One region of the Streptomyces sp. NPDC093111 genome, then DNA from elsewhere that is predicted to be linked to it. Evidence: riboswitches for the same ligand, from Rfam matches in the RefSeq annotation. Region 1 holds a riboswitch; the other holds the start of a gene.
The links. Region 1 has a riboswitch for ZMP and ZTP ahead of glyA (serine hydroxymethyltransferase). Riboswitches for the same ligand answer to the same signal wherever they lie in the genome.
Positions count from the first base shown of each region.

Region 2: linked by a shared signal. The riboswitch ahead of AB0Q96_RS36720 (tetrahydrofolate dehydrogenase/cyclohydrolase catalytic domain-containing protein) and the one ahead of glyA (serine hydroxymethyltransferase) in region 1 are both predicted to bind ZMP and ZTP.

Region 1 is NZ_JBFBNW010000008.1:234,856-245,326, forward strand. Features, by position in the region: gene AB0Q96_RS16180 (FAD-binding oxidoreductase) at 1-36, shown strand, start outside; gene AB0Q96_RS16185 (decaprenylphospho-beta-D-erythro-pentofuranosid-2-ulose 2-reductase) at 135-890, shown strand; gene AB0Q96_RS16190 (2'-5' RNA ligase family protein) at 955-1,551, opposite strand; gene trpS (tryptophan--tRNA ligase) at 1,647-2,660, opposite strand; gene glyA (serine hydroxymethyltransferase) at 2,868-4,175, opposite strand; ZMP/ZTP riboswitch at 4,254-4,344, opposite strand; gene rocD (ornithine--oxo-acid transaminase) at 4,454-5,662, shown strand; gene AB0Q96_RS16210 (polysaccharide deacetylase family protein) at 5,911-6,609, shown strand; gene AB0Q96_RS16215 (glutathionylspermidine synthase family protein) at 6,594-7,811, opposite strand; gene AB0Q96_RS16220 (hypothetical protein) at 7,819-8,118, opposite strand; gene AB0Q96_RS16225 (hypothetical protein) at 8,230-9,069, shown strand; gene AB0Q96_RS16230 (PLP-dependent aminotransferase family protein) at 9,112-10,471, opposite strand, start outside.
Region 2 is NZ_JBFBNW010000033.1:6,551-17,021, reverse strand. Features, by position in the region: gene AB0Q96_RS36740 (acyl-CoA desaturase) at 1-852, opposite strand, end outside; gene AB0Q96_RS36735 (DEAD/DEAH box helicase) at 1,180-4,152, shown strand; gene AB0Q96_RS36730 (SWF or SNF family helicase) at 4,149-5,477, shown strand; gene AB0Q96_RS36725 (hypothetical protein) at 5,500-6,294, opposite strand; gene AB0Q96_RS36720 (tetrahydrofolate dehydrogenase/cyclohydrolase catalytic domain-containing protein) at 6,633-7,487, opposite strand; ZMP/ZTP riboswitch at 7,516-7,621, opposite strand; gene AB0Q96_RS36715 (GAF domain-containing protein) at 7,779-9,059, shown strand; gene AB0Q96_RS36710 (aldehyde dehydrogenase family protein) at 9,107-10,471, shown strand, end outside.

The sequences.
Region 1 (10,471 bases):
TTCGTGTCGGACCTGTCCCGCCGCCTGGGTCTGTGACCCCGCCCCCGTCCGCCCCTGGCTCTTCCCCCGGCTCTTCCCTGTCTCGTCTCTTGTCCTCGTCCCCTACGACTCGTCCCTTGAGGAGCGTGAACGCCATGAAGGACGCCTTCGGCGCCCCGCAGTCCCTGCTCGTTCTCGGCGGCACCTCCGAGATCGGCCTGGCCACCGCGCGCCGGCTGATCGCCCGCCGCACCCGCGTCGTCTGGCTCGCCGGGCGCCCGTCCCCCGCCCTCGCCGCCGCCGCGGACTCGCTGCGCGTGCTCGGCGCCGTGGTGCACACCGTGCCCTTCGACGCGCTCGACACCGAGTCGCACGAGGAACGGCTCGGCAAGCTGTTCACCGAGGGCGACATCGACATGGTGCTGCTCGCCTTCGGCGTCCTCGGCGACCAGGCGCGCGACGAGTCCGACCCGCTGGCCGCCGTACGGGTCGCCCAGACCAACTACACCGGCGCCGTCTCGGCCGGCCTCGTCTGCGCGCAGGCGCTCCAGGCGCAGGGACACGGTTCGCTGGTGGTGCTCTCGTCCGTGGCCGGGGAGCGGGCCCGGCGGGCCAACTTCATCTACGGCTCGTCCAAGGCCGGGCTCGACGCCTTCGCGCAGGGCCTCGGGGACGCGATGCACGGCACCGGGGTGCAGGTGATGGTCGTACGCCCCGGCTTCGTCCGCTCCAAGATGACCGAGGGCCTGGCGGCGGCCCCGCTCGCGACCACGCCCGAGGCGGTCGCGACGGCGATCGAACTGGGACTGCGGCGCCGCTCGGAGACCGTGTGGGTGCCGGGCAGCCTGCGCGTGGTGATGTCGGCGCTGCGGCACGTGCCGCGGGGGGTCTTCCGGCGGCTGCCGGTGTGACGGTCATACGGGGGGGCGGGGGCCGGGGCGCGGTACGGGCCGCGCCACGGGCTCCCGCCCCGGATCAGACCGCCGGGGTCGCCGCCGGGGCCTCGATCGGGCTGCCGCTCTGGGACGGGACCGCCGACACCGTGCGGCCGCTGCCGAACTCGTAGTCGCACAGCTTGCGCCACACGCCGTCCGCGCCCTGCTCGTACAGCGCGAAGGAGCGGCAGACCCACTCCGCCGCGTAGCCGGCGAGCTCCGTGTACGCCCGGTCCATCGCCTCCTCGGAGATGCCGTGGGCGACGGTGACGTGCGGGTGGTACGGGAACTGCAGCTCGCGCGGGACCGGGCCCGACGCGTCGCGGACCAGCTCCTGGAGGCGGTCGCAGGACGGGGTGCCCTCGACCAGCTTGACGAAGACGACCGGGGAGAGCGGGCGGAACGTCCCGGTGCCCTCCAGACGCATCGCGAAGGGCTCGCTGCCGGCCGCGATCCCGGCCAGGTGCGCCGCGATCTCCGGCAGCCGCTCCTCGGCCACCTCGGTCGGCGGGAGCAGGGTGACGTGGGTGGGGATGCCGTGCGCGGCGGGATCCCCGAAGCCCGCGCGCCGCTCCTGAAGGCGGCTGCCGTGAGGCTCCGGGACCGCGATCGAAACGCCGAGCGTTACGGTCCCCACGTCGTTCTCCTCCGTCGTCCGTCGAGCAAATGTGCACGAGTGGTGCAGGCGCCAGTGTGCGGCCTGCACCACCCTCGTGGCCAGGGTCCTAGGACTCAGTGCTTCGCGGGCAGGAAGCCCAGCCGGTCGTAGGCCTGCGCCAGCGTCTCCGCGGCGACGGCGCGGGCCTTCTCCGCGCCCTTGGCCAGGACCGAGTCCAGCGTCTCCGGGTCGTCCAGGTATTCCTGCGTACGGGTCCGGAACGGCGTGACGAAGTCCACCATGACCTCGGCCAGGTCGGTCTTCAGGGCGCCGTACATCTTGCCCTCGTAGCTCTTCTCCAGGTCGGCGACCGACGTGGAGGTGAGCACGGACATGATGGTGAGCAGGTTGGAGACGCCGGCCTTGTGCTCCGGGTCGAAGCGGATCACCGTGTCGGTGTCCGTGACGGCGCTCTTGACCTTCTTCGCCGTCGTCTTCGGGTCGTCGAGCAGGTTGATCAGACCCTTCGGCGTCGACGCCGACTTGCTCATCTTGATCGACGGGTCCTGCAGGTCGTAGATCTTCGCCGTCTCCTTGAGGATGTACGGCGCCGGGATCGTGAACGTCTCGCCGAAGCGCCCGTTGAACCGCTCCGCGAGGTCACGGGTCAGCTCGATGTGCTGGCGCTGGTCCTCGCCGACCGGGACCTGGTGGGCCTGGTAGAGCAGGATGTCCGCGACCTGGAGGATCGGGTACGTAAAGAGGCCGACGCTCGCGTTGCCCGCGCCCTGCTTGGCGGACTTGTCCTTGAACTGCGTCATGCGGGAGGCCTCGCCGAAGCCGGTGAGGCAGTTCATCACCCAGGCGAGCTGCGCGTGCTCGGGCACGTGACTCTGCACGAAGAGCGTGCACCGCTCCGGGTCCAGGCCCGCGGCGAGCAGCTGGGCGGCGGCGAGCCGGGTGTTGGCGCGCAGCGCGGCGGGATCCTGCGGGACCGTGATCGCGTGCAGGTCCACCACCATGTAGAAGGCGTCGTGGGACTCCTGCAGCGCCACCCACTGGCGGACCGCGCCGAGGTAGTTGCCGAGGTGGAACGAGCCGGCGGTGGGCTGGATTCCGGAGAGCACACGAGGACTGTCAGAGGCCATGCCCATCATTCTCTCAGGTGCGCCACCCGGAACCGGACGTGGCATCGGGCCCTGTGAGACGAGGAACACACGTCGCGCGCCGTACGCGGAGCGCGACGACGGCGGCCGCCCCTTCCGGGGCGGCCGCCGTCCGGTGGTCCGTGCCGGGACCGCCGCGGCGCCGAGGCCGCGCGACCAGGCCGGCAGGCCCGGGGCCGGGCCGCCCGACTAGGCCGGCAGGCCCGGGGCCGGGTACGCGGACATCAGGTCGGCGACCTCGGCGCGTACGGACGTCAGGGTGGCCTCGTCGCCCTTGCCCGCCGCGGTGACGGCCCGGTCGATCCACTCCGCGATCCGCGGCATGTGCGAGGTGTCCAGGCCGCGGGAGGTGAGGGAAGGGGTGCCGATGCGGATGCCGGAGGGGTCGAAGGGCTTGCGCGTGTCGTACGGGACGGTGTTGTAGTTCACGACGATGCCCGCCCGGTCCAGGGCCTTCGCCGCGATCTTGCCGGGGACCTCCTTGGGCGTGAGGTCCATCAGGATCAGGTGGTTGTCCGTACCGCCCGAGACCAGGTCGAAGCCGCGGGCCAGCAGCGCCTCGGCGAGCGCCTTGGCGTTGGCGACGACCGCGTGCGCGTAGGTGCGGAAGGAGGGCTGGGCCGCCTCCCGCAGGGCCACCGCGATCGCGGCGGTGGTCTGGTTGTGCGGGCCGCCCTGGAGGCCCGGGAAGACCGCCTTGTCGAGGGCCTTCGCGTGCTCCTCCCGGGACATCAGCATGGCGCCGCGCGGGCCGCGCAGGGTCTTGTGGGTGGTCGTGGAGATCACGTCGGCGTACGGCACCGGGGACGGGTGCGCGCCGCCCGCGATCAGGCCCGCGATGTGGGCGACGTCCGCGACTAGCACCGCGCCGGCCTCCCTCGCGATCTCCCCGAAGGCCGCGAAGTCGATCGTGCGGGGCAGCGCCGTGCCGCCGCAGAAGATCACCTTCGGGCGCTCCTTGAGGGCGAGCTCGCGCACCTGGTCGAAGTCGATCAGCCCGTCCTCGTGGCGTACGCCGTACTGGACGCCCCGGAACCACGTGCCCGTCGCGGAGACGCCCCAGCCGTGGGTCAGGTGGCCGCCCATCGGCAGGGCCATGCCCATCACGGTGTCCCCCGGCCGCGCGAAGGCCAGGTACACGGCGAGGTTCGCCGGCGAGCCCGAGTACGGCTGCACGTTCGCGTGCTCCACGCCGAACAGGGCCTTGGCGCGGTCGACGGCCAGGGTCTCGATCCGGTCGATGTTCTGCTGGCCCTCGTAGTAGCGGCGGCCCGGGTAGCCCTCGCTGTACTTGTTCTGCAGCACCGTCCCGGAGGCTTCCAGGACGGCGGCGGAGACGTAGTTCTCGCTCGGGATGAGGCGCAGGGTCTCCGCCTGGAGGCGTTCCTCCGCGCCGACCAGGGCGGCCAGGTCGGGGTCGGCGGCCGTCAGCGCGGGGTGCCGGGAGGAGGTGGAGGTGGAGGTGGGGGCCGGGGTGGGGGTGGCTGGCGTGGTCATCTTTCGCTCCTGGGTCGGGGGACGGTCCCGGAGCGTCGCGGCTCGCGCGTGCGGCGCCACACGGGACCCGGTCGGTTCCCGTGATGCCCAGGCGGGCGGCACCTCGTGTGGTCTGCCGCGCGAGGCTCCCCCGGGGTCGCTTCCCCGTACGCCAGTCGCCACGCGTGTTTCCAGCCTAGCGGGCGCGCCGTCAGCGCAGGTTTCCCCGTCCGGCATGCGAGCGACGATAAGAAAAGGGAGCCACACCCGCCCCTGGCCGCAGGACGATCGGAGATCCCGTGTCGAGAACGCAAGACGAGATCGCAGCCGCGGACGCGCACAGCGCCCACAACTACCACCCCCTGCCCGTGGTCGTCGCCTCCGCCGAAGGCGCGTGGCTGACCGATGTCGAGGGGCGCCGCTACCTCGACATGCTCGCCGGGTACTCGGCCCTCAACTTCGGGCACGGCAACCCACGCCTCCTGGACGCGGCGCGGGCGCAGCTGGACCGGTTGACGCTCACCTCGCGGGCCTTCCACCACGACCGGTTCGGCGCGTTCTGCACGCGGCTGGCCGCGCTGTGCGGCAAGGACGCGGTGCTGCCGATGAACACCGGCGCCGAGGCCGTCGAGACGGCGGTGAAGACGGCCCGGAAGTGGGGGTACGAGGTGAAGGGCGTGCCGGACGGGCACGCGAAGATCGTCGTCGCGGGGAACAACTTCCACGGGCGCACCACGACGATCGTCAGCTTCTCCACGGACCACGAGGCCCGGGACCACTTCGGGCCGTACACGCCGGGGTTCGAGATCGTCCCGTACGGGGACCTCACCGCCCTGGAGGCGGCGGTCACCGAGAACACGGTGGCGGTCCTGCTGGAGCCGATCCAGGGCGAGGCCGGGGTGCTCGTCCCGCCGGCCGGGTACCTGCGCGGGGTGCGGGAGCTGACGGCCCGGCGGAACGTGCTGTTCATGGCCGACGAGATCCAGTCCGGCCTCGGCCGGACCGGGCGGACCTTCGCGTGCGAGCACGAGGGCGTCGTGCCGGACGTCTACATCCTCGGCAAGGCGCTCGGGGGCGGCGTGGTGCCCGTCTCGGCGGTCGTCGCCGACCGGGACGTGCTCGGGGTGTTCCGGCCGGGTGAGCACGGGTCGACCTTCGGCGGCAACCCGCTGGCCTGCGCGGTGGCCCTTGAGGTCATCGCCATGCTGGAGACCGGCGAGTACCAGCAGCGGGCCACCGAGCTCGGCGAGCACCTGCACGCGGAGCTCGGGCTGCTCGTGGGCGGCGGCGCGGTGGAGACGGTGCGCGGGCGCGGGCTCTGGGCCGGGGTCGACATCGTGGCCTCCCGGGGTACCGGGCGGGAGATCTCCGAGCGGCTGATGGGGCGGGGGGTGCTCGTCAAGGACACCCACGGGTCGACCATTCGGATCGCTCCGCCGCTGGTGATCAGCAAGGAGGATCTGGACTGGGGGCTTCAGCAGTTGCGGGAGGTGCTCGCCGGGGGGTGAGTGGCGGGGGGGGTGGGGGGTGGGGGGTGGGGGGTGAGTGGACGGACTCTCTGTTCGCCGGGGGCCGGGGCCTCCGGGTGGGGGTGTCCGGACTGCGACCTTCACTTCGCTGCGCTCGTTACGGGCGCCGCCACGTCCGGACACCCCCACCCTCCGGCCCCGGCCCCCTCCCGCCGTCGTCGTCGGATCCCCTTTTGGTGCAACTCCCGGCATTGACACCCCAGTTGGTCTAGGCCAATGATTTCGCCATGTCCAGACCTCGTCTGAGCCGTGCCCTGCGTGGTGCGCTCGCCGCGCTCGTTCCCCTCGCGCTCTTCGGCGGCCTCGGCGGCTCCCCCGCCCAGGCCGCCCCGCTCGCGGGCTGGCCCGAGCCCGTCCCGGTCGTCTCCCACGTGGAGACCCGTGATCCCGTCGTCTTCATCACCATCGACGACGGCTGGTACCACGACCCCGCCGCCGCGAAGCTGCTGCTCGACCGGCGGGTGCCCGCGTCCCTCTTCCTGCTGCCGGGCGCCTACTCGTACGACTCCGGCTACTTCCACACCCTGCTCGACCAGGGGCGGTCCCGCGTCGAGAACCACACCGTCAACCATCCCGACCTCACCACCCTCGACGCCGCCGGGCAGAAGGCCGAGGTCTGCGGGGCGCGCGACCAGCACCTCGCCCAGTTCGGGGACGGGCCGCGGCTGCTGCGTCCGCCGTACGGGGTGTACGACGCCACCACCCGGACCACCGCCCGCGCCTGCGGCGCCAAGGCCGTCGTGACCTGGACGTACGACCTGACCACCTGGGGCCAGTGGACGCCGCCCACCCCCCGACTGAAGGCCGGCGACATCATCCTGCTGCACTTCAACGAGACGCTGGAGGAGGATCTGCGGCGGGCCCTGGACCTCGCCGACGCCGCCGGACTCCAGCCCGCGCCGTTGCGGGACTACGTCGCCGAGTAGGGCTCCGTCAGGGGGTCCTGAAGAATCACGTGCGGGACGAAGCGGGCGTACTCGTCCGTGATCAGGCCCGACGACTCGCGGATTCCCAGGCCCGCCGACGCGTCGCCCACCGTCCACGCGCCGAGCACCACCCGGTTGCCGTCGAAGTCCGGCAGCGGGGCCAGCTCCTGGTAGCAGCAGGGTTCGTCCCGTACGACGGGCGCCTCGCCCGGCCGGTGGACGGTGACGCCGGCGCCCTCGCGGCCCAGCAGCGGCTTGGCCACGTAGCCGGTGGCGGCGGCGAGTTCGCGGGGGCCGTCGAGGTAGGCGGGCAGCAGGTTGGGGTGGCCCGGGTGGAGCTCCCACAGGATCGCGAGGAGGGCCTTGTTGGAGAGCAGCATCTTCCACGCCGGCTCGATCCAGCAGGTGCTGCCGGTGCCCCCGCCGTTGTCCAGCGTGTCGAGGACGTGCGGGCCGAACCGGTCCGTGGCCAGCCACTCCCACGGATAGAGCTTGAAGCAGGCGCGGATGAAACGCAGCCGGTCGTCGACGAAGCGGCCCGAGATCCGGTCCCAGCCGATCCGCTCGACCGAGAGCGCCGCCGTGTCGAGGCCCGCCTGCTGGGCGGTCTCGCGCAGGTACGCGACCGTCATCAGGTCCTCGCCGAGCTCGTCGCCGTCGGTGTGCACGAAGTGCACCGGGCTGCCCGGGGGAAGCAGGTGCGCCTGGCTCCGCCACGCCTCGACGAGGCGTTCGTGGAGGGAGTTCCACTGGTCGGCGCCGGGGAAGCGCTCCTCCATCCAGAACCACTGCGGGCTCGCCGCCTCCACCAGGGAGGTCGGGGTGTCGGCGTTGTACTCCAGCATCTTCGCCGGGCCCGTGCCGTCGTAGCGGAGGTCGAACCTGCCGTAGATGGTGGGGAGTTCGGCCCGGCGGCGCCAGGACTCGGCGACCAGCCCGGCGAGCCGCGGGTCGGTGATGCCGAGTTCGGCGAACCGGTCCCGCGCCACGATGTGCGCCGCCGCGGCCAGGCACATCGCGTGCAGCTCCTCGACGACCTCCTCCAGCGCCTCCACCTCGGGCAGGCTGAAGGAGTAGTAGGCGCTCTCGTCCCAGTACGGGCGGAGCGAGTCGTCCGGGTAGCGGGTCAGGGGGTAGATCAGACCCTGTTCCTCGACGGTCCGCTGCCAGTCGGGGCGGGGCTCGACGCGATGGCGTTCCACGCCGGGATCAGCCGCCGCCGGAGCCGGAGTGGTGGCCGCCGAAGCCGCCCGAGTCGACGGCCGCCCGGTCGAAGCTGCCGCCGCTCACCTTGCCGCTGCTGACCGCGCCGCCGTAGTAGTAGCGGCCCGTGGACGTGGTGCTGCCGTTGCCGGAGCCGCCGCCGGATTCGCACTTGTAGTCCGGCAGCTCCTTGTACGTCACCGGGTCGATGCAGCGGCGGTCCGGCTCCGAACCGCACGCCGTCAGGGTCGCCGCCAGCACGCTCACGCCGCCGAGTATCACCGTGCCCGACCTCAGCCTGCGCATGGCCCGTCCTCCCCTGCTCTCCCCGATGTCTGTTGCGATCGCACAGTGTAGGCCCGGCCGGTGCGGCCCTCCGCTCCCGCTCGCACTAGAGTCCCTTTCGTGCTTCTTGGGATGGTGTGTGCGCTCGGATCCGCGCTCTGCTTCGGGGCCGCGTCGGTACTTCAGGCGCTCGGCGCCCGGGCCGCCGAGCCCGGCACGGGCGGCGGCGTCGACGTGACGCTGCTGTGGCGGGCCCTGCGCCAGTGGCGGTACGTGGCCGGGCTCGGCCTGGACGGCCTCGGCTTCGTCCTCCAGATCGTCGCCCTGCGGACCCTGCCGATCTACGCGGTGGGGGCCTCGCTCGCGGCCAGCCTCGCCGTGACGGCGGTGATCGCCTCCCGCGTGCTGAACGTACGGCTGCGGCGGATCGAGTGGACGGCGGTCGGCGTGGTCTGCCTCGGGCTCGCCATGCTGGCCCTCGCGTCCGGGCGCGAAGGGCACGACGGGACCGACTCGGCGACCCTCCAATGGGGGCTGCTCGTCGCCGCCTTCGCCGTCCTCGCCGTCGGCGCGGCCGCGGGGCGGCTGCCGGAGCGGCCCCGCGCCCTCACCCTGGGCCTCGCGGCCGGCTTCGGCTTCGGCGTCGTCGAGGTCGCGGTCCGGCTGATCGACTCGGTCGACCTCACCAACCCGGCGCTGTACGCGCTGCTCGTCGGCGGCGGGGCGGCGTTCCTGCTGCTGACCTCCGCGCTGCACCGCGGGTCGGTGACCACCGCGACGGCGGGACTGGTGCTCGGCGAGACCATCGGGCCCGCGCTGGTGGGCGTCGTGTGGCTCGGGGACCAGACCCGCGAGGGCTACGGCTGGCTCGCCGTCCTCGGCTTCGCCGTCGCGATCGCCGGCTCCCTCACCCTGGCCCGCTTCGGCGAGGCCCCGGCCGCACCGGAGGCCGCGCCCGAAGCGGTGGGATGAGCCGGGAGCGGTGGCGTGAGCCGTCGTGCGACCCGTAGAGCGCTACGGCAGCACCCTGCACAGCGCCTCCAGCGCTCCCGTCCACCCGCTGTCCGTCGGTGTCCCGTAGCCCACGATCAGCGCGTCGGCCGTCGGCGGCGTGTCCGGGTGGCGGAAGCGGTTGATGCCCTGGAGGGCGAGGCCCTGGAAGGCGGCGGCCTGGGTGACCGAGCGTTCGGTGCCCGGCGGGAGTTCGAGGACCGCGTGCAGCCCGGCCGCGATCCCGCTGATCCGCGTCCCCGGCGACCGCGCCGCCACCGCGTCGACGAGCTGGTCGCGGCGCCGCCGGTAGCGCAGCCGCATGGCGCGCACATGCCGGTCGTACGCCCCCGAGCCCAGGAACTCCGCGAAGGTCAGCTGGTCCGTCACGCTCGACACCCAGTCCACCGCCCCCTTCGCCTCCGTCACCTCGCCGACCAGGTGCTCCGGCAGCACCATCCAGGCCAGCCGCAGCCCCGGCGCCAGCGACTTGCTCGCGGTGCCGAGGTAGACGACCCGCTCCGGGTCGAGGCCCTGGAGGGCGCCGACCGGCTGGCGGTCGTAGCGGAACTCCCCGTCGTAGTCGTCCTCCAGGATCAGGCCCCCGGACGCCCGCGCCCAGTCGACCGCCGCCGCCCGCCGGTCCGGCTGGAGCGCGCCGCCCATGGGGAACTGGTGCGCGGGGGTCATCAGGACCGCCCCCACCCCGGCCATCGCGGCCAGCCCCTCCGTGCGGGTGCCGCGCTCGTCGAAGGGCAGCCCGGGGATGCGCAGGCCCGCCCCGGCCAGGATGTCCCAGTGGACGTCCAGCCCGTACGCCTCGACCGCCACCTCCCGCACCCGCCGCGCCTTCAGCACCTGCCCCATCAGCATCAGGCCGTGCACGAACCCGGAGCAGACCACGATCCGCTCGGGCCGCGCGTACACGCCCCGCGCCCGGGCCAGGTACTCGGCGAGCACCGTGCGCAGCTCGATCCGGCCGCGCGGGTCCCCGTAGCCGAAGGCCTCGTTCGGTGCGGTCGTCAGTGCCTTGCGGGCGGCCTTCAGCCAGTCGGCGCGCGGGAAGGAGGCGAGGTCGGGGGTGCCGGGGCGCAGGTTGTACGTGGGTTTGCCGGGCGCGGAGTGGAGGGCCGTGGCGGCCCGGGACTGCACCGGGCGGCGCGGCACCGAGCGGCGGGCCACCCGGGTGCCCGAGCCCTGCCGGGCGGTCAGCCAGCCCTCCGCGACGAGCTCCGCGTACGCGTCGGCGACGGTGTTGCGGGCCACCCCCAGGTCGGCCGCGAGGGAGCGGGAGGAGGGCAGTCGCACCCCCGCCTCCAGGCGCCCGCTGCGCACCGCCTCCCGCAGCGCGTGCATGAGGCCGTCGCGCAGGCCCTGTCCGCCC
Region 2 (10,471 bases), on a different contig from region 1:
CACCTGGCGGCGCAGGTGCCCCCAGGAGTCGCCGTCCGGGTGGGCGTTCGGCATCTCCATGCCCTTGTGGTTCGGGGCGAAGGCCATCCCCAGGTGCACGCCGAGGAGCATCTGGTGGATCAGCGCGAAGGCGAGGGCCTGGAGCGGGCTCAGCAGGGTCAGCAGCAGCGCCGCGTATCCGGCGAGGTGGGCGAGGAGCAGGCCGCCTTCGACGAGACGCTCACGGCGGGTGCGGTAGGGGCCGTCCTGGGCGAGCAGCGCCTGGACTCCGTACACCTTGAGGGCGATGCCCTCCAGGGTGGTCAGCGGGAAGAACATCCAGGCCTGGTGGCGGGTGAGCCAGCCGCGCAGGCCCGTGCGTCCGCCGGTCTGGTGCGCGGCGAAGACGAGGATGTCGGCGGCGACGTCCGGGTCCTTGTCCAGGTGGTTGGGGTTGGCGTGGTGGCGGTTGTGCTTGTCGTTCCACCACTCGCGGCTCATGCCGAGGAGCAGGTTGGCGTGGACGAGCTGGATGACCCGTCCGAGCCCGCGCCGGTCGGTGATCTGGGAATGGCCGGCGTCGTGGCCGACGAAGGCCACACGGGCGGAGAGCAGCGCGAGCGGCACCGCGAGGAGCAGTGCCCACCAGGACGGGCCGATGAGCGCGAGGCCGGTGACGACGGCGGCGATGCCGAGCAGGTTGACCGCGATGCCCCGGGCGTACCAGCCGGGCCGGCGTTCGAGCAGCCCCTGCTCCTTGATGGTGCGCAGCAGGGGGGCGAACTCGCTTCCGCCGCCCCCGCCCTGACGGCGGGCGGGGCGCGGGTCGGGTGCCGCGAGGGGTGCGGCGAGCGTCGCGGTGGCCTGGGACATGACGGGCTCCGGGGTCCTTGGAAGGGGTCGCCGCGCGGGGTCGTGGCGGCCACTCGAAACCTACGGATCGGTGATCGGTCCGGGCCATGGCGTCACCACCCGGGCCGGTTCGGGGGGCGCCCCTGGGGTGAGGGTGGGGCCTTCCCCACCACGGCGCGCCGGGGTGATCCAGATCACGGTGTCGATCGACGCGTGAGGGTGGCGCGTTCAGGTACCCTCGGCCGCTCGACCCACCAGTAGTCAAATTTGAGGAATGCGTTGTCGCTGCCGCTCTCGCCGTCGTCCTCGTCCTCGTCTCCGTCATCCTCGTCCTCGTCTCCGTCGCCTCTGTCCCCGGCTCCCTCGTCCCCCGATGAACTGGGCCGCTGTTCCGCCGTCTTCCTCCCCTCCGACCCCCCTCGCGCGGGGCGGATCGCGTTCTGGGGACCGGAGTTCCGACCCCCGGCGGACGCCGCCGCCACCGAACTGACCGTCCTCGACGACGACGTGCTGCCGCGGACCGTGCCCGCGCTGTTCCTGCCCGTACGGGAGGCCCTGCCCGTGCTCGTCCGGGCGCGGTCCGCCGAGGACGCCTCGCCCGCGGCCGCGTTCTGGGGCGCGGCGGCCCTGTTCTCCCTCGGCCTGGTCGCCCGGGGCCTGCTGTTGCCCGGGCTCACCTCCACCGACCGCGACGCGTGGCGGGCCGGGCCGTTGGGCCCCGAGGAGCTGGCCGCGCTGCGCGACCTCGCGGCCTCCATGCCGCCGGCCGCCCACGCCGTACCGCTGGCGGCCGGCGCGGAGGACGAGCCGCTGCTTCTCCCCGAACAGGAGGGCCTGCTGCGGGCGTTCGCCGACGCCGTCGCCGACGTGCTGCCGCGTACCCCGGCCGCGCCCCTGGCGGCGGGCGGCCCCGCCTTCGCCGCCGACGAGAGCCACGAGCCGCAGGAGCTCCCGCGGCAGCGCGGCTGGGCGGCGGACGTGGCGGCGGGTCATGACGCGGGCGTACGCCTGTCGCTGCGGCTGGAGTTGGTGGGTGCGGAGGCGGCCGACCGGTCCGCCGAGCTCTCGGGAACCGTGGAGCCCGCCGAGACCGGGACCGGCGTCGCCTCCCCCGGCCCCGCCTTCCGCGCCGTCCTCCAGATGCACTCGGTCGCCGACCCCACCCTGGTCGCGGACGCGGCCGAGGTGTGGGCAGGGGTGTCCCCGGCGGGTGCCGCCCTCGGGCCCCGGGCCCGGATGGACGCCCTGCTCGCGCTGCGCCGGGCGGCGCGCGCCTGGCCCGCGCTCTCTCCGCTGCTCTCGGCGGCCGTCCCCGACGCGGTCGACCTCGCCGACGAGGAGATCGCGGAGCTCCTGGGTCCCGCGGCCCGCGCGCTGGCCGCCACGGGTGTCCGCGTCCACTGGCCGCGCGAGCTCGCGAACCGGCTCACCGCCCGCGCCGTCATCGGCCCGCCGGGCACGCACGCAGGAGACGAACAAGCCCCCGGCACGGGTCACTTCGACGACTCCGGCGAGCCGCGCGACGGGCGCGGCGCGCGCGACCGGGGGGACGCCCTGCCCTCGTTCCTGTCCGCCGACGCCCTGCTCTCCTTCGACTGGCGCTTCGCCGTCGGCGACCAGGAGCTCACGCGTGCCGAGCTCGACCGGATCGCCGAGGCGGGCAGGCCGCTCGTACGGCTCCGGGACCAGTGGGTGCTCGTCGACCCCGAGGAGCTGCGGCGGGCCCGTACGTACCAGGACCACAAGCTCACCCCGGTCGACGCGCTGGGCGCCGTGCTCACCGGCACCACCGAGGTCGACGGGCGCCGGGTCGAGGTCGAGGCGACCGGCTGGGTGGAGCGGCTGCGGGCCCGGCTCGCCGAACCGGAGGGCGACGCCCAGGAGATCGCCCAGCCCGCCGCGCTCGCCGCCACCCTGCGCGACTACCAGCTGCGCGGCCTCGGCTGGCTGCACCGGATGACCTCGCTCGGACTCGGCTGCTGCCTCGCCGACGACATGGGCCTGGGCAAGACGATCACCCTGATCGCCCTCCACCTGCACCGGCAGACCGACCCGGATTCCGCCGGTCCCACCCTGGTGGTCTGCCCGACCTCGCTGATGGGCAACTGGCAGCGCGAGATCGAGAAGTTCGCCCCCGGCACGCCGGTGCGCCGCTTCCACGGCCCGGCGCGCGACCTGGACGCCCTCGCCGACGGCGAGTTCGTCCTCACCACGTACGGCACGATGCGGCTCGACGCGCCGCGACTCGCCGAGCGGGCGTGGGGCCTGGTCGTGGCGGACGAGGCCCAGCACGTCAAGAACCCGTACTCGGCGACCGCCCGCGCGCTGCGCACCGTCCCGGGCGCGGCGAGGGTGGCGCTGTCCGGCACGCCGGTGGAGAACAACCTCTCCGAGCTGTGGGCGATCCTCGACTGGACGACGCCGGGGCTGCTCGGCGGGCTCGGCGCGTTCCGTACGCGCTACGCCTCGGCCGTCGAGGGCGGCCGTGATCCGGCGGCGGCCGAGCGTCTCGCCTCGCTCGTGCGGCCCTTCCTGCTGCGGCGCCGCAAGTCGGATCCGGGGATCGCCCCCGAACTGCCGCCGAAGACGGAGACCGACCGGGCCGTGGCGTTGACGAAGGAGCAGGCGGGTCTCTACGAGGCCGTGGTCCGCGAGACGCTGGCCGCGATCGCCGAGGCCGACGGGATGGAGCGGCGCGGCCTGGTGGTCAAGCTGCTCACCGGCCTCAAGCAGATCTGCAACCACCCGGCGCAGTACCTGAAGGAGGAAAGCCCCCGGGTGGAGGGCCGTTCGGGCAAGCTGGAACTGCTCGACGAGCTCCTCGACACCATCCTCGCGGAGGGGGCGAGCGTCCTCGTCTTCACCCAGTACGTGCAGATGGCGCGGCTCCTGGAAGCGCACCTCGCCGGGCGTGGCGTGCCCACCCGGTTCCTGCACGGCGGCACGCCGGTCGCCGAGCGGGAGGCGATGGTCGAGCGCTTCCAGGCCGGCGAGGTCCCGGTCTTCCTGCTGTCGTTGAAGGCGGCGGGCACCGGGCTCAACCTGACCCGGGCCGAACATGTCGTGCACTACGACCGGTGGTGGAACCCCGCGGTGGAGGCACAGGCCACGGACCGCGCCTACCGGATCGGGCAGACCCGGCCGGTGCAGGTGCACCGGCTGATCGCCGAAGGCACGATCGAGGACCGGATCGCGGAGATGCTGGAGCGCAAGCGCGAGCTGGCGGACGCCGTGCTCGGCGGCGGCGAGGCGGCCCTGACGGAACTGACGGACGCGGAGCTCGCGGAGCTGGTGCGGCTGCGCGGGGAGGACGGACGATGAGCGAGTACGGGACCGAGGACGAGCGGACCTTCGCGGCGCTGCCGCCGGTGCGGGGCTCGGTGTTCGCCCGGACCTGGTGGGGCCGGGCCTGGCTGCAGGCGCTGGAGGACACGGCGCTCGACGGACAGCAGCTGAAGCAGGGGCGGCGACACGCCCGGGCGGGGGCGGTGGGTGCGGTGTCGGTCCGGCCGGGCCGGATCACGGCCGTGGTGCAGGACCGCGACGGCACGGCCTACCGGAGCGACGTGCTGCTCCAGGAGCTGTCCGAGGCGGAGTGGGACCGGCTGCTCGACCTCGCGGCGGACAGCGCGGGCCACATCGCGGCCCTGCTCGACCGGGAGCTGCCCCCGCACCTGGTCGAGGACGCGGCGGCGGCCGGGCTCGAACTGATGCCGGGCGTCGGCGACTTGGAGCCGGAGTGCGGCTGCGAGGCGTGGGACCACTGCCCGCACACGGCGGCGCTGTGCTACCAGGTGGCGCGGCTGCTCGACGAGGATCCGTTCGTGCTCCTGTTGATGCGCGGGCGCGGGGAGCGGGCCCTGATCGACGCGCTGCACGAGCGCAGCGCGGCACGCGCCGCCGGTGCCGAGGGGCCCCAGGGCGCTGCCGTGCCGGGGGCGTCCGGCGGGTCCGCCGCCTCGGGCGGGTCGGCTGCGGTGGACGCGGGCGGCCGGTCCGGCGGGTCGCCCACGACCGGCGTGTCGGCGGAGGAGGCGTTCGCGGCCGGGGGCATCCTGCCGCCGCTTCCCGACCCGCCGGTCCCGCCCGCCGCGCCGGGTGAACCGCCGTCGCTCGACACCGAGGACGGCCCTGAGCCCGGGATCGACCCGGCGGCGCTGGAGTTCCTGGCGGCGGACGCCGCGGCCAGGGCCCTGCGGATGCTGACCGGTGCCGTCGACGAGGCCCGGCTCTCGCCGTCCGAGGACGCGGTGCGGCTGGCCGCGGGCGACCCCGTGTCGCGGATCGCGGCGCGACTCGCCGAGGGCTCCGGGCGCGGGCGGGCCGAGCTCGACCTGGCGGTGCGCGCGTGGCGGTTCGGCGGCGCGGCGGCGCTGGAGGTCCTGGAGGAACACCGGGTCCCGGCTCCCGAGGCGCTGGCACGGGCGGGGGCGCAGCTCGCGGAGGCATGGGAGGACGGCGAGCGGCCCCAGCTGAGGCCCGTCGGCGCCGCCCGCTGGACGGTCGCCGGGGCGGACGCCCAGCTGCGGCTGGGGGTCGACGGCCGCTGGTGGCCGTACCGCAAGGAGCACGGCCGCTGGAGCCCGGCGGGACCGGCGGAGCAGGACCCGGCGGCGGCGCTCGCGGCCGTGGCGGCGGCGCCCTGACGGGGGCCGCCGCCGGGCGGTGTCACTGGAGCGGCGCGGTCAGCTTCCGGCCCGAGCCGGAGGGGGCGGCGAGGCTGCAGACGGCGGTGTCGTCGCCGAGCAGGTAGCTGGTGCGGTACGGGTACTGGACGAAGGTCGTCCAGCGGGTCCCGAGCGGCTGGTCCGCGGCCTTGCGGCGGAGCAGCCCCCGGCACAGGTCGGCGGCGGCGTCCCGTACCGCGCCGTCGTCTGCGTACCTGCCGGTGAGCCGCAGCCGGGCGACGACCTCGGCGTCGTGCGGCGTGTCGCAGGTGCGTCGCACGACGGTGCCCGGCGCGTCGCGGTCGATGTCGAAGCATTCGCCGACCCGCAGCCGCTCGTACGAGGTGCCCGAGGGCGCCGTCGAGCGGCGCGGCGTGGTCCGTGTCGGCGCGGGCGTCCGGCCGGTCGCCGTGGGCGTGGCGGCGGAGCCGGAGCCGCTGGGTGACGAGGAGGCCGTGCGGACCTGGCGGGGCTTCGCCGATCGGGTCGCCGCCGCCGTGCGCGTCGGCAGGGGCGAGGGGCTCTCGCCCTGGGCGGAGGGGTGCTGACCGGGCGTGTCGTACGGCGTGTCGGCACGCCCGCCGGCGGGTCCGGCGTCCGGGGGCGGCGCCGTGTCCGCGCCGGCGCGCGCGGAGCCGACGGCGCGGGGCGCGCGGGCGTCGGTGCCGCCGCGCGCGGTCAGGGCGACGGAGAGGAGCAGGACCGCGGCGAGCGCCGCGACGAGCAGAACGCCGGCGCCCGGCCGTCGAGGGTCCCGGGCGCCGCGGGACGGGGGTGCCGTCGGCGGGTGGAGCATAGGGAACAGGTTCACCTGGCATCGCCCATGTGGCGAGCGATATCCGGGACTTGGGCTCCGCTCGTACAGAACCGTGACAATCCCGCTGCTGGGGCGAGACCCTGATCACGCCCCCGAGGCGGGCGGCACGGACGGCGGCGACCGGCGGTCAGGGGGCGGCGTCAACGGACACCCCACCGCAAACCGGGACAGCCACCCGGACCGCCGCCACCCGGACCGTCGCCGCCTCGAACCGTCGCCGCCTCGAACGGCCGCTGTTCGAACCGCCGCCGGCACCGGTGCCGGCACCGGCAGCGCCACCGGCACCTCGAACGGCCTCGGCCCCCGCTCCGTACAAGTCAGAGCCCGAGCTGGCGCTCGGCCCCCTCGACGGTCTGGGCGAGCAGGACGGCGATGGTCATCGGGCCGACACCGCCGGGCACGGGCGTGATGAGAGAGGCCCGCTCGGCGGCGCTCGCGAAATCGACGTCGCCGACGTTGCCCGGGTTGTAGCCGGCGTCGATCACGACGGCGCCCGGCTTGATGTCCTCGCCCTTGATGAAGTTCGGCTTGCCGACGGCGGCGACGAGGATGTCGGCCTCGCGGATCGCCGCGGAGAGGTCCGTGGTGCGGGAGTGGCAGTAGGTGACGGTGGCGTCGCGGCCGAGGAGCAGCAGACCGGCCGGCTTGCCGAGGATGGCGCTTCGGCCGACGACGACGGCCCGCTTGCCGCTGAGCTCGACCTCGTACGCGTCGAGCAGGCGCATGATGCCGCCGGGGGTGCAGGAGACGAAGCCGGGCAGGCCGAAGCCCATGGCGGCGAAGGAGGCCATGGTGACGCCGTCGACGTCCTTCTCCGGGGCGATGGCCTCGAAGGCGGCGCGCTCGTCGATGCGCGGGCCGACGGGGTGCTGGAGCAGGATGCCGTGGACCTCGGGGTCCACGGAGAGGGCGGTGATCGCCGCGACCAGCTCTTCGGTGGTGGTCTCGGCGGGCAGCTCGACGTGCTTGGAGCGGATTCCGGCCTTCGCGCACCGGTTCTGCTTCATCTTGACGTACGTGACGGAGGCCGGGTCGGCGCCGACGAGGACGGTGGCCAGACAGGGGGTGACGCCGGTGCGGCGGGTGATCTCGGCGGCGCGGACGGCGGTCTCCTCGACCGTGCGGCGGGCGAGCGCGGTGCCGTCCATGAGGCGGGCGGTGCTGGTGGACATGGGCCACTCCTGGGCGTCGACGATGACCGGTGGATGCCCAGGCGCGCGACCGCGACACGACCGCGCCGGTGAGCGCGTCCGCCGGGCCGCTCCCCGGTGGTGATCCACCTCAAGCGCCAGTCACGGCCCGGCACCACTGTACGTGACGGTCCGCGTGACGGGTACCGGACAGGGGGCATATGCGAGGTGACGCGGACGCTTGTCGGCGCCTCGCGCGCGCACGACGATGGCGAGGACGATGACGTCCACGAGGCGAACGGCCAAGCCGGGGAGGCCGAGTTGAGCGGTGCGGTGACGAGTACGGCGGGGGCGGCCGGGGCGGGCCCCGGGGCCGTGCGCCGGGCGCACGAGGCGTTCACCGCCGGGGGGCCGCTCGGTGTCCCGCCGGTGCGGCCGCTGGTCGCCGAGTCGTGGCGGCGCTCGGTGCGGGCGCGGGTGAGCCCGGACGGCGCGGCGCGGGTCGAGCTCGACGAGGAGCAGCTGGCGGGGCACCGGGAGGAGCATCCGCTGGCGGCGGCGATGCCGGTGATCCGTGAGCTGATGGGGGCGTACGCGCGGGACGGCGAGCATCTGATCGCGGTCTGTGACGCGGCGGGACGGATGCTGTGGGTGGAGGGGCACCCTGAGACGCTCCGGAGTGCGCGCCGGATGAACTTCGTGCCGGGGGCGCGCTGGTCGGAGACGGCGGCTGGGACCAACGCGCCGGGGACGGCGCTCGCCGTGGACCGGCCGGTGCAGGTGTGCGCGGCGGAGCACTTCCAGCGCCCGGCGCAGGCGTGGACGTGCGCGGCGGCGCCGGTGCACGACCCGCGCAGCGGGCGGCTCCTGGGCGCGGTGGACATCACGGGCGGGGACGGGCTCGCGCATCCGCACAGCCTGGCGTTCGTGCAGGCGGTGGCGCGGGCGGCGGAGTCGCAGCTGGCGCTCCTGTCCCCCGCCCCGGCCGGGGCGCGGCCACGGCTCTCGGCGCTGGGCAGGGACGAGGCGCTGTGGCAGTCGGCGGGGCGGCGGCTGCGGCTGACCCGGAGGCACAGCGAGATCCTGACGGTGCTGGCCCACCGGCCGGAGGGGGTGGGCGGTGACGAACTGCTGACGCTGCTCTACGAGGACGAGTCGGTGACCCCGGTGACCTTGCGGGCGGAGATGTCGCGGCTTCGGGGGCTGCTCGGTGCGGAGCTGCTGGCGTCTCGCCCGTACCGGCTGACCGGGAAGGTCGACGCGGACTTCCTGACGGTGGACCGGCGGCTCGCCTCGGGGGCGGTGGCGACGGCGCTCGGGGAGTACGCGGGGCCGCTGCTGCCCGGTTCGCGGGCCCCGGGGGTGGTGCGGCTCCGGGACCGGCTGGCCGGGCGGCTGCGGGCGGCGCTGGTGGACCGGGCCGATCCGGGGCTGCTCGCGGACTGGGCGTACAGCGCCTGGGGCGAGGACGACGTGGCGGTGTGGCGGGCGCTCGCCGCGGCCGTACCGACGGCGCAGGCTCCGGCCGTACGGGCGCGGCTGACCGCGCTGGACGCCGAACTGTCGGCGGGCGCAACGGGGTTGCAACGTCGGACCGCGCAGACTCGCCGCTGAGCACAGCCGGCCAGGGACGGCCGGCGCGGTACGAGGAGGCCCAGCCCATGACCCGTTACGCCGCACCCGGCACCGAGGGTTCGATCATGTCGTACGAGCCCCGCTACGACCACTGGATCGGCGGTGAGTACGTCGCCCCGGCGCGCGGCCGGTACTTCGAGAACCCGAGCCCGGTCGACGGCAAGGCGTTCACGGAGGTGGCCCGCGGTACGGCCGAGGACGTGGAACGCGCGCTGGACGCGGCGCACGCGGCGGCGCCGGGCTGGGGCCGCACCGCACCGGCGGAGCGCGCCCAGGTGCTGCTGCGGATCGCGGACCGGATGGAGGCGAACCTGGAGGCGCTGGCCGTCGCGGAGAGCTGGGAGAACGGCAAGCCGGTGCGCGAGACGCTGGCGGCGGACATCCCCCTCGCCATCGACCACTTCCGCTACTTCGCGGGAGCGCTGCGCGCCCAGGAGGGCGCGCTGAGCGAGCTCGACGAGGACACCGTGGCGTACCACTACCACGAGCCGCTGGGCGTGGTCGCGCAGATCATCCCGTGGAACTTCCCGGTCCTGATGGCGGTGTGGAAGCTGGCCCCCGCGCTCGCGGCGGGCAACGCGGTCGTCCTCAAGCCGGCCGAACAGACCCCGGTCTCCATCCACTTCTGGCTGAGCCTGGTCGCCGACCTGCTGCCGCCGGGCGTCCTGAACGTCGTCAACGGCTTCGGCGAGGAGGCGGGCAAGCCCCTGGCGTCCTCCCCCAGGGTCGCGAAGATCGCCTTCACGGGCGAGACGTCGACCGGCCGGCTGATCATGCAGTACGCGGCGGAGAACCTGAAGCCGGTCAGCCTGGAGCTGGGCGGCAAGTCGCCGAACATCTTCTTCGACGACGTGTGGTCGGCGGACGACGACTTCCGCGACAAGGCCCTCGAAGGCTTCACGATGTTCGCCCTCAACCAGGGCGAGGTCTGCACCTGCCCGTCCCGCGCCCTGATCCAGCGCGGTCACTACCGCGAGTTCCTGGAAGCGGCCGTGGCCCGCACGGAACAGATCCTTCCCGGGCACCCCCTGGACACGGCGACGATGATCGGCGCCCAGGCGTCCGCCGACCAGCTCCAGAAGATCCTCTCGTACCTGGAGATCGGCCAGCAGGAGGGCGCGAAGATCCTGACAGGTGGTCAGCGCCTCTCGTACGACGGCGAGTTGGAGGGCGGCTACTACGTCCAGCCGACCATCTTCGAGGGCGAGAACCACATGCGGATCTTCCAGGAGGAGATCTTCGGCCCGGTGGTCGCCGTCACGTCGTTCACCGACTTCGACGACGCCGTCCGCACGGCCAACGACACCCTGTACGGCCTCGGCGCCGGCGTCTGGACCCGCGACGCGAACACCGCCTACCGCGCGGGCCGCGCCATCCAGGCGGGCCGCGTC